4 regions of the Rhizobium sp. WSM1328 genome follow, and region 1 is predicted to be linked to each of the others. Evidence: predicted binding sites of a transcription regulator. Region 1 holds the regulator's gene; each other region holds the start of a gene.
What was found. Region 1 encodes PhoB, which activates phosphate uptake and scavenging genes when phosphate is short. Its sites were predicted from a motif close to TGTCATNNANCTGTCAT; they were not measured.
Positions count from the first base shown of each region.

Region 2: a site for PhoB is predicted at 1,017-1,033, ahead of olsB (l-ornithine N(alpha)-acyltransferase). Genes of this name have one in related genera too.
Region 3: a site for PhoB is predicted at 1,129-1,145, ahead of AC2444_RS06110 (alpha-D-ribose 1-methylphosphonate 5-triphosphate diphosphatase). Genes of this name have one in related genera too.
Region 4: a site for PhoB is predicted at 1,160-1,176, ahead of ppk2 (polyphosphate kinase 2). Genes of this name have one in related genera too.

Region 1 is NZ_CM172788.1:181,191-183,391, forward strand. Features, by position in the region: gene pstB (phosphate ABC transporter ATP-binding protein PstB) at 1-170, shown strand, start outside; gene phoU (phosphate signaling complex protein PhoU) at 215-928, shown strand; gene phoB (phosphate regulon transcriptional regulator PhoB) at 1,063-1,746, shown strand; gene AC2444_RS00930 (GcrA family cell cycle regulator) at 1,989-2,201, opposite strand, start outside.
Region 2 is NZ_CM172788.1:49,940-52,140, reverse strand. Features, by position in the region: gene AC2444_RS00255 (PAS domain-containing hybrid sensor histidine kinase/response regulator) at 1-972, shown strand, start outside; gene olsB (l-ornithine N(alpha)-acyltransferase) at 1,081-1,956, shown strand.
Region 3 is NZ_CM172788.1:1,192,718-1,194,918, reverse strand. Features, by position in the region: gene AC2444_RS06110 (alpha-D-ribose 1-methylphosphonate 5-triphosphate diphosphatase) at 1-1,071, opposite strand, end outside; gene AC2444_RS06105 (NUDIX domain-containing protein) at 1,216-1,809, opposite strand; gene AC2444_RS06100 (molybdopterin-containing oxidoreductase family protein) at 1,806-2,201, opposite strand, start outside.
Region 4 is NZ_JBYGKO010000003.1:352,024-354,224, forward strand. Features, by position in the region: gene AC2444_RS29265 (nuclear transport factor 2 family protein) at 1-164, shown strand, start outside; gene AC2444_RS29270 (helix-turn-helix domain-containing protein) at 237-1,088, shown strand; gene ppk2 (polyphosphate kinase 2) at 1,199-2,113, shown strand.

The DNA.
Region 1 (2,201 bases):
ACTACACGATCGTCATCGTCACCCATTCCATGCAGCAGGCCGCGCGTGTTTCGCAGCGCACCGCCATGTTCCACCTCGGCAATCTCGTCGAGGAGAACGACACCGACAAGATGTTCACCAATCCCGACGATCCGCGCACCCAGGACTATATCATGGGTCGCTTCGGCTGATTTTGGCGTCACCAAGCCTTTCCGTTATTCGAGGATAAAGCCCCATGGCATCGACACATATTTATTCTGCCTATGATGATGATCTGAAGTTCCTGTCCAGGCGGATTTCCGAAATGGGCGGCCTGGCCGAGCAGATGGTCGCCGAAGCCGTACGGGCGCTCGTCAACGGCGATACCGCGCTGGCGCAGAAGGTCATCTCCGACGATGTGATCCTCGATCACGCCGAACGCGAAATCGGCGACAAGGCGATCGTCACCATCGCCCGCCGCCAGCCGATGGCCGCGGACCTGCGCGAAATCATGGGTTCGATCCGCATCGCCGCCGATCTCGAACGCGTCGGCGACCTCGGCAAGAACACTGCCAAGCGCGTCATCGCCGTCCAAAGCACCGGCGTTCCCCGCAAGCTCGCCCGCGGCCTCGAGCATCTGTCCGAGCTGGCGCTCGTCCAGCTCAAGGAAGTGCTCGACGTCTACACCAATCGTTCCGCCGACAAGGCGAATGCGATCCGCGAACGCGACAACGAGATCGACGCGATGTACACCTCGCTGTTCCGCGAGCTCCTGACCTACATGATGGAAGATCCGCGCAACATCACCAGCTGCACGCATCTTCTCTTCTGCGCCAAGAACATCGAGCGCATCGGCGACCACGCCACCAACATCGCCGAGACGATCTATTACATGACGACAGGCGCGCAGCCGGAAGGCGATCGGCCGAAGGACGACAGCGCCAACACCGTCGGCGCGGTCACCGAATAACTGCCCACACCCCGCCGCTTGCGTGCGCGCCCGTCCGGGCGCGCAAAGAGGTCGCAGCCAATTTTTAAATTTGCGCAGGATGCATTGCTTAAATCACCCTGGTTTAAGGATTATGCGCGAGGAGACCGACACGCATGATCCCGAGAGTTGCAGTTGTTGAAGACGAGGAAGCCCTCAGCGTGCTTCTTCGCTACAATCTCGAAGCGGAAGGCTTCGAGGTCGATACCATCCTTCGTGGCGACGAAGCCGAAATGCGGCTTCAGGAGCGCACGCCCGATCTTCTCATCCTTGATTGGATGCTGCCCGGCGTCTCCGGCATCGAGCTCTGCCGGCGCCTGCGCATGCGGCCGGAGACCGAGCGTCTGCCGATCATCATGCTGACGGCGCGCGGCGAAGAGAGCGAGCGTGTCCGCGGATTGTCGACGGGCGCCGACGATTATGTCGTCAAGCCCTTTTCGACCCCCGAACTCGTTGCCCGCGTCAAGGCGATGCTGCGTCGCGCCCGTCCCGAGGTGCTGTCGACGGTGCTGAAATGCGGTGACATCGAGCTCGACCGTGAGACCCATCGCGTCCATCGCAAGACCCGCGAAGTCCGCCTCGGCCCCACCGAATTCCGCCTGCTGGAATTCCTGATGTCGTCGCCGGGCCGGGTCTTCTCCCGCTCACAGCTGTTGGATGGTGTCTGGGGCCACGATATCTATGTCGACGAGCGCACCGTCGACGTCCATGTCGGCCGCCTGCGCAAGGCGCTGAATTTCTCCAACATGCAGGACGTCATCCGCACCGTCCGCGGCGCCGGTTATTCGATGGAAGCCTGAGGGCTTTCATCTGAGCCTGCTGAGCCCTGGCAAAACCCGCGACGTCATCCTCGGCCTTGTGCCGAGGATCTGCGCACGCCAAATGAAGTATTTGAAAATAAAGTTTTTTCCCTCAAGTAGTTGAGGTGATCAGATGCTCGGCACAAGGCCGAGCATGACGGAGGGAAACCTGAGCTTCCATCCGCGCATAAAAAAACGGGCCACTCGGCCCGTTTTCTGCATTCTAACGATGGTCAGCCCGTTCAGCTGGCCCGCGCCGCTGCCCGGCGGCGTTCATTCACCGGCTGGTAGGCAAGCTTCTGGTGATAACCGCAATAGGGCGAATTGTCGGGGGACTCGCAGCCGCAGAAATGGAAGTCATCCTTCAGCGGATCGCCGACCGGCCACTTGCAGGTGCGTTCGGTCAGTTCCGTCAGGCCGAGGCGGCGGGAAATCGGCACCACCACATTGCCTCT
Region 2 (2,201 bases), 130 kb from region 1:
ATGCGCGAATTCAACGGCGCGCTGACGGTTGCCAGCGAAAAGGGCCGAGGCAGCGAATTCACCATCTGCTTCCCTGTCGATATCGACAGCGAGCGCCCCGACCGGCGAAACACGCTGCTTTCAGGCAACAGCGTCGTGCTACTGGCGCCGGCAGGTGCGGCGCGCACCGCCATCGCCGAAACGATCACCACGCTCGGCGGCCTCTGCCATCTCGTCGGCGACGGCGAGACGGCGCGGGCAACGCTGCTCGAGCTGGCAAAGGGCGGGCGGCGGCCGACCGATATCATCATCGACCATCGGATGTCGGCGGAATTTTCCGCCCATCTTGCCGATCGCGCCGAAATCGCCGCCCTTGGCCTGCGCAAGGTCCTGCTCGTCAATCCGGAAGAGCGCAGCGCCCATCCGCTCGACCTCTTCGATGCCTGGCTGATCCGGCCGCTGCGCGAACAGTCGCTGATCGACGTGCTGCGCGGGCGCATGCGCGGCATGGAGAAGCGCGACGCGCTGAACGACAACCAGCCGGGCTTCGGCCTTTCGGTAGCGGAGACGCTGGTTGCCGCCAGCGGGCTCAGCATCCTGCTCGGCGAGGACGATCCGATCAATGCCATGCTGGTGCGCGTCGTCCTGGAAAAGGGCGGGCATAAGGTGCGCCATGTCGAGGATTTCGAGACCCTGCTCGACTACGCGCTCTGCGAGGCCAATGCCCGGCCCGATATCATTATCAGCGACCTCTCGATGCCTGGCGGCAACGGCATCGACATGCTGGGACGCCTGCGCGGCCATGAGCGGCGGCTCGATCTCGCCTCGGTGCCGGTGATCGTGCTGACGGCCGACAAGAGCGACGAATCGCGCCGCCAGGTCTTGCTCAACGGCGCCAACCGCGTCATGGTAAAGCCGGTCGATCCGGTGCGGCTGCTGACCGAAGTTCAAGCGGTTGCCGCCCTTTCCGCCCGCCGGGCAGAGGCGCGGTGAGCGCCTCGGGAACCGGCATGTTTCTTGCGCCTGGAAATTCAGAATGTCACTTTCCTGTCGTAGAGAAGTGTTTTATGGCGTCGATAAGCCGGCAACGGGAGAATCGTCATGTCCGCCATCGACATCCTGAATCGTGACACCACCGCGGAGGCTGCACCGCCCTCGACGGCTGTGCAGAAGGACGGCGATATCCTCGGCCGCATCGGCAATCTGGAGACCCGCCTTGCCCGCACGGCACGCGAGATCGATGCCGCCCAGGCCGTGCGCTACCGCGTCTTCGTCGACGAAATGAAGGCGCAGCTGCCGCTGGATGCGATGCGCCGACAGCGCGACGTCGACGCCTATGACGCTGTCTGCGACCATCTTCTGGTTCTCGACCGCTCGATCGAGGGCGACCCGGAAGACCAGATCGTCGGCACCTACAGGCTGTTGCGTCAAGATGTCGCCATCGCCAATGGCGGTTTTTACTCGGCTTCCGAATTCGAAATCGAGGGCCTCATCGCCAAACACCCGGACAAGCGCTTCATGGAACTCGGCCGCTCCTGCGTGCTGCCGGAATACCGCACCAAGCGCACCGTCGAGCTCCTGTGGCAGGGCAACTGGGCCTATGCGCTGAAACACGGCGTCAGCGCCATGTTCGGCTGCGCCTCGTTCCCCGGCGTCTATCTCGAAAGCCACGCGCTGGCACTGTCCTTCCTCTACCACAATGTGCTGGCGAAGAACGAATGGGCCATCGGGGCGCTGCCGCATCTGGCCCGCAACATGGACCTGATGCCGGTCGAAGCCATCAACCCGAAGCGGGCGCTGATGGCTCTGCCGCCGCTGATCAAGGGCTATCTCCGCCTCGGCGCGATGGTCGGCTCCAGCGCGGTCATCGATCATGCCTTCAACACGACCGACGTGCTGATCGTGCTGCCGATCTCCAGCATCTCGGACCGTTACCTGAATTATTACGGCGCCGATGCCGGCCGCTTCGCGAGCTAATTTAATTTGCGCAGACGATCATCTGCCTGTGAAAAGCCAATTCCAGCCTCTCCGATGGCGTGCCCTTAGAGCCTTTCCTGGTCAGATTGCAGCATTCTGCCGGAGCAGGTTTTCGTCAGGGCAGAGGCGATTGGCGAAGGGCATACGTCTTGGTACGTCCGAGCCGATCGCCTCTGATCCTGGCGGAAAGATGCCCGGCCCTTCGGGTTGGCTGAAACGGGCCGGCTGATCGACCGGCCGGCTTG
Region 3 (2,201 bases), 1.0 Mb from region 1:
GACCACGACCAGATCGGCGCGCTGGCCGATGGCGATCTCGCCGCGATCCGACAGGCCGGCGGAACGGGCCGCATTGCCGGTCGCCATGGCAACGGCTGCCGGCAGGCCGCCGTCCACCATGTCGGCAAGCTTGAAAATGCCAGGCACGAAGGCAGCTGGATGATAATCGGCGGCGATGACGCTCAGCAGGCCGGCCCTTGCGGCATCGAGCGCGCTGAGATTGCCCGACATCGACTGGCCGCGCAGCGCGTTCGGCGCGCCCATCAGCGTCCAGAGGCCGCGGCGGCGCGCCTCTTCGGCCGCAGGCGCGGTGACCGGAAACTCGCTGATTGTGACGCCAAGATCGTGCATCTCGGCGACTTTTTCGACGCTGTCATCGTCATGCGAGGCAAGCGACAGCTTGTGCTTCAGCGACAGCGCGACGATCTCCTTCAGCTTGGCCTCGATGTCAGCATTGTTGCGCATGGCAATGCGCTTGGCGACGATCTCCGCCGCCATTTCCTCGGAGATGGCGCGGCGCTCGGAGATGCTAAGGATGTAGCTTTGCAGGTTGTTGTACTGGCCCTGACCCGGCGTATGGTCGGTAAGCGAGACCATGTCGATCTGATCGGCATTCAGCAGGCGTTCGAGTGCAGGCGCTGCGCCGACATTGGTGATCTCGTAACGGGCGTGGACGCGGTGGTCGATCAGCAGATCATCACGCAGGCGGTTGATGCCTTCGATCACCGCCGATGTCGTCTCCAGCGAGCGGACGTGGCCGTAGACGCTTTCGGTCGCAAAAGAGACGGCGGCAAACGCTGTGGTGACACCGGCGGCGGCAAGCTTCTTGTCGAGTTCGTGGATGCCGAAATCGATCGGCATCGTCGCGTTCGGCCGCGGGGCGATCTCGCGCTCGATCATGTCGCCGTGGAGATCGACGAATCCCGGCATCAGCAGCCGCCTGCCGCCATCGATGGCAGCACCGGCGACCGGCTCCGGCCGGATCTCGGCGATGACGCCACCCTCAACACGCACGGAACCTTCACTCACCACCTCGTTTGGGAGAACGAGGGTGAAATTGCTGAGCCACATGGGCTTTCTCCTGACCGCATCCGATGATTGACAAACCGCAGCGCATAGAACTGCTACGTGACAGTCGTATGAAATTTCGCGCCGTATCATCTTAAAGCGGAAACTTGCGCTTTGGAAATGACCCGATGCGCTCGCTCCGCAGATTCACGCTGTCAGCTTTGCCCTGTTCAACAAGGCCCATTGCAGAAGCACGATCGTCTTGACGTCGAAGATCTCGCCGGTTTCGATCATCGTCGCCGCCTCGTCGAGCGGAATCTCGAGGACTTCGATATCCTCGTGCTCCTCGTCCAGGCCGCCGCCTTCGGCCACGCGGTCGGCGATGTCGACGAGGGCTGCGAAGAAGTGGACCACTTCGGTGACGGCACCCGGTGAGGTGTAGGATTTGAACAGGAAGCGCGCCTCGCGCAGGCGATAGCCGGTCTCCTCCATCGCCTCGCGACGGATCGCCGTTTCGGGATGGTCATCGTCGAGAAGGCCGGCCGGCACCTCGATTATCCAGCTGGGATCGCCGTTGAGATGAACGGCGAGGCGGAATTGGCGGACGAGAACGACGAGGTCGCGCCTGGGATCATAAAGCAGAATGCAGGCGGCGGGCGTGCGGTGGTAGACTTCCCGCTTCAACCGATGGGTTGCGCCCTTGCGGTCGATATAGTCGAGCAGATAGCTGCTCAGCCGCGTCCACCCATTCGACAGGGTTTCCTCGCCGGCGATTTTCACCCGGGATTTCGGCTGCATCATGCTGCGTCCCTGCGAAGCCAGACCTTGTTGTCGTGCACGGCCGCACCGCCATAAGGCGCGACGGGGTCGGCGCCGGTCAAGACGTTGATGCCCTCGCCGTCGACATGCGCCTTGTTCGGCCAAAGGCCCTCGGCAATCAGCACGCCTGATTTCACTTCAGTGGTGATGCGGGCGTGGATGCGCAGATCGCCGCGGCTGTTACCGATGCGGACGAGATCGCCATGGGTGATGCCGTTGGCTTCGGCGTCGGCCGGATTGATCATCACTTCAGGGCGGCCTTCTTTCTGCCGGGAGGTCTTGGTTTCCGAAAAGCTCGAATTCAGGAAGTTGCGCGCCGGCGACGTGGCGAGGCGGAAGGGATGCTCGGGATCGGCGACTTCGATGACATCGAC
Region 4 (2,201 bases), on a different replicon from region 1:
ACGGCGGCTCGCTGAAAATCTTTCGCGGGACTGTCACAATGACGCCCGACGACGAGGCTCAACCGGTTGTCAAACCGGTGATGACGCACTTCTTCTATATGGATGAACGAGAGCCGGCCAAGGTCGGCCGCTGGTACGGATCGGTTGGCCCGGTTGCTTTCTGATCGATATCGCAGCTGGCGGGAGCGTTATTGCCCCCGCCGGCCATTAGCCGCACAGACGGAGATCGCCATAAGATGAGCTCGACGCACAGTCCTTCAAGCGCAGTACCGAACGAGCTTGGCATCCAGTTGCGCGCCTGGCGCGACACGCGCGGCAAGAGCCAACTGGCTCTCTCACTCGATACCGGCATATCGCAGCGTCAGATCAGCTTCATCGAAAGTGGCCGAAGCACGCCCGGCCGCCACAATCTGCTGCATCTCGCCGACGCCCTTGATGTGCCGTTGCGAGAGCGCAATACGTTATTGCTCGCCGCCGGTTACGCCCCGATTTACGCCGAAGGCGGTATCGACGATGTTGAAATGAAGGGCGTCACGGACGCGTTAAGGCGCATGCTTGTTCAGCACGAGCCGTTTCCGGCAGTTGTCATGGATCGGTATTGGAACGTCGTCATGACGAACGACGCGACGCAGGGCTTCTTCAATAACTTCATTGACATGGCGGCACGGGAAAAACCGCGCAATCTGCTGCATCTGATGTTCGATCCGGCCGGTTTGCGGCCCTTCATCCCAAACTGGGAGGAAACTGCAAAAAGTCTGATGGCGCGGGTATTCAGAGAGTCCGTGGGCCGCGTCATTGACATGCACACGAAGGCGCTGATCGATGCGCTCCTCGCCTATCCGGATGTGGACAGTGCCTGGAAGGTCTCGACGACAGCGGACAGCACACCCGTCATCCCCTTGTCCTTCGTCAAGGACGGGCAGGTTCTGAGCTTCTTCTCGCTGGTGACCACAGTTGGCACTGCGCAGACGATAACGACCCAGGAATTGAGGATCGAGTGCATGTTCCCGTTGGATGATGCCACGGAGGTGGAATACGCCAAGCTGATGAAGCAGGCTGCCGCGCGTTGGCGCCAGACCGGGAAGTGAGACATCGCCGTCAAGGCCGTGGCGTAGGACATCCAGCTTTCCGTACCTGAACCGTCACACAAACTTCGCAGTGACATGCTCCTGTCAAAAAAAGCAGGAAGGGAAAGCCCATGTCTCAGACACCTCAGGACCAACTCAGCCGTATAAAGGCCGAAATCGCCGACAGCTTCGATGAAGAGCTGGAAATGCAGATGGAGGAAGACCGGCTCGACGATCTGGTCGCCGAAGGAATGTCGGAACCGGCAGAGCAGACGCTCGAGCGAAAGATCTACTTCCGGGAACTTTTCCGTCTGCAGCACGAACTGGTGCGGCTGCAGGATTGGGTTCAGCACAAGAAGCTGAAGGTGGTTGTGCTTTTCGAAGGCCGGGATTCGGCCGGAAAGGGAGGCGCGATAAAGCGCGTGACCCAGCGGCTCAATCCGCGCGTCTGCCGGACGGTCGCGCTGCCCGCTCCTACAGAGCGGGAACGCCATCAATGGTATTTTCAGCGTTATGTCCCGCATCTTCCGACCGGTGGCGAAATGGTCCTCTTCGACCGAAGCTGGTACAATCGCGCCGGTGTCGAGCGCGTGATGGGTTTCTGCACCGACGAAGAACTCGAGGAGTTCTTCCGCTCGGTGCCTGAATTCGAGCGAATGCTGGTCCGTTCTGGTATCGTGTTGATCAAATACTGGTTTTCGATCACCGACGAGGAGCAGGAATTCCGCTTCAAGATGCGTATTCACGATCCGCTGAAGCAATGGAAGCTCTCACCGATGGATATGGAAAGCCGGGTCCATTGGGAGGAATACACCAAAGCCAAGGAAGAGATGCTGGCGCGGACACACACGGAGGATGCACCTTGGTGGGTGGTGCAGGCGGTAGACAAGAAACGGGCGCGTTTGAACTGCATCGCCCATCTTCTCGAGCAGATCCCTTACGAGGATGTTCCAAAACCCGAGATCCAGTTGCCGGACCGCATCCGTCACGCCGATTACAACAGGGCGCCGGTTCCGCCTGAAATGCTCGTGCCGGAGCGCTATTGAAAGCATGGCATTCGCCGCGCCCTGATCTTCAGGGGGCGGCTCTCGCGGCGTGCTGCCTCTGGACCATTCCCCGCCCGACACTAGGTTC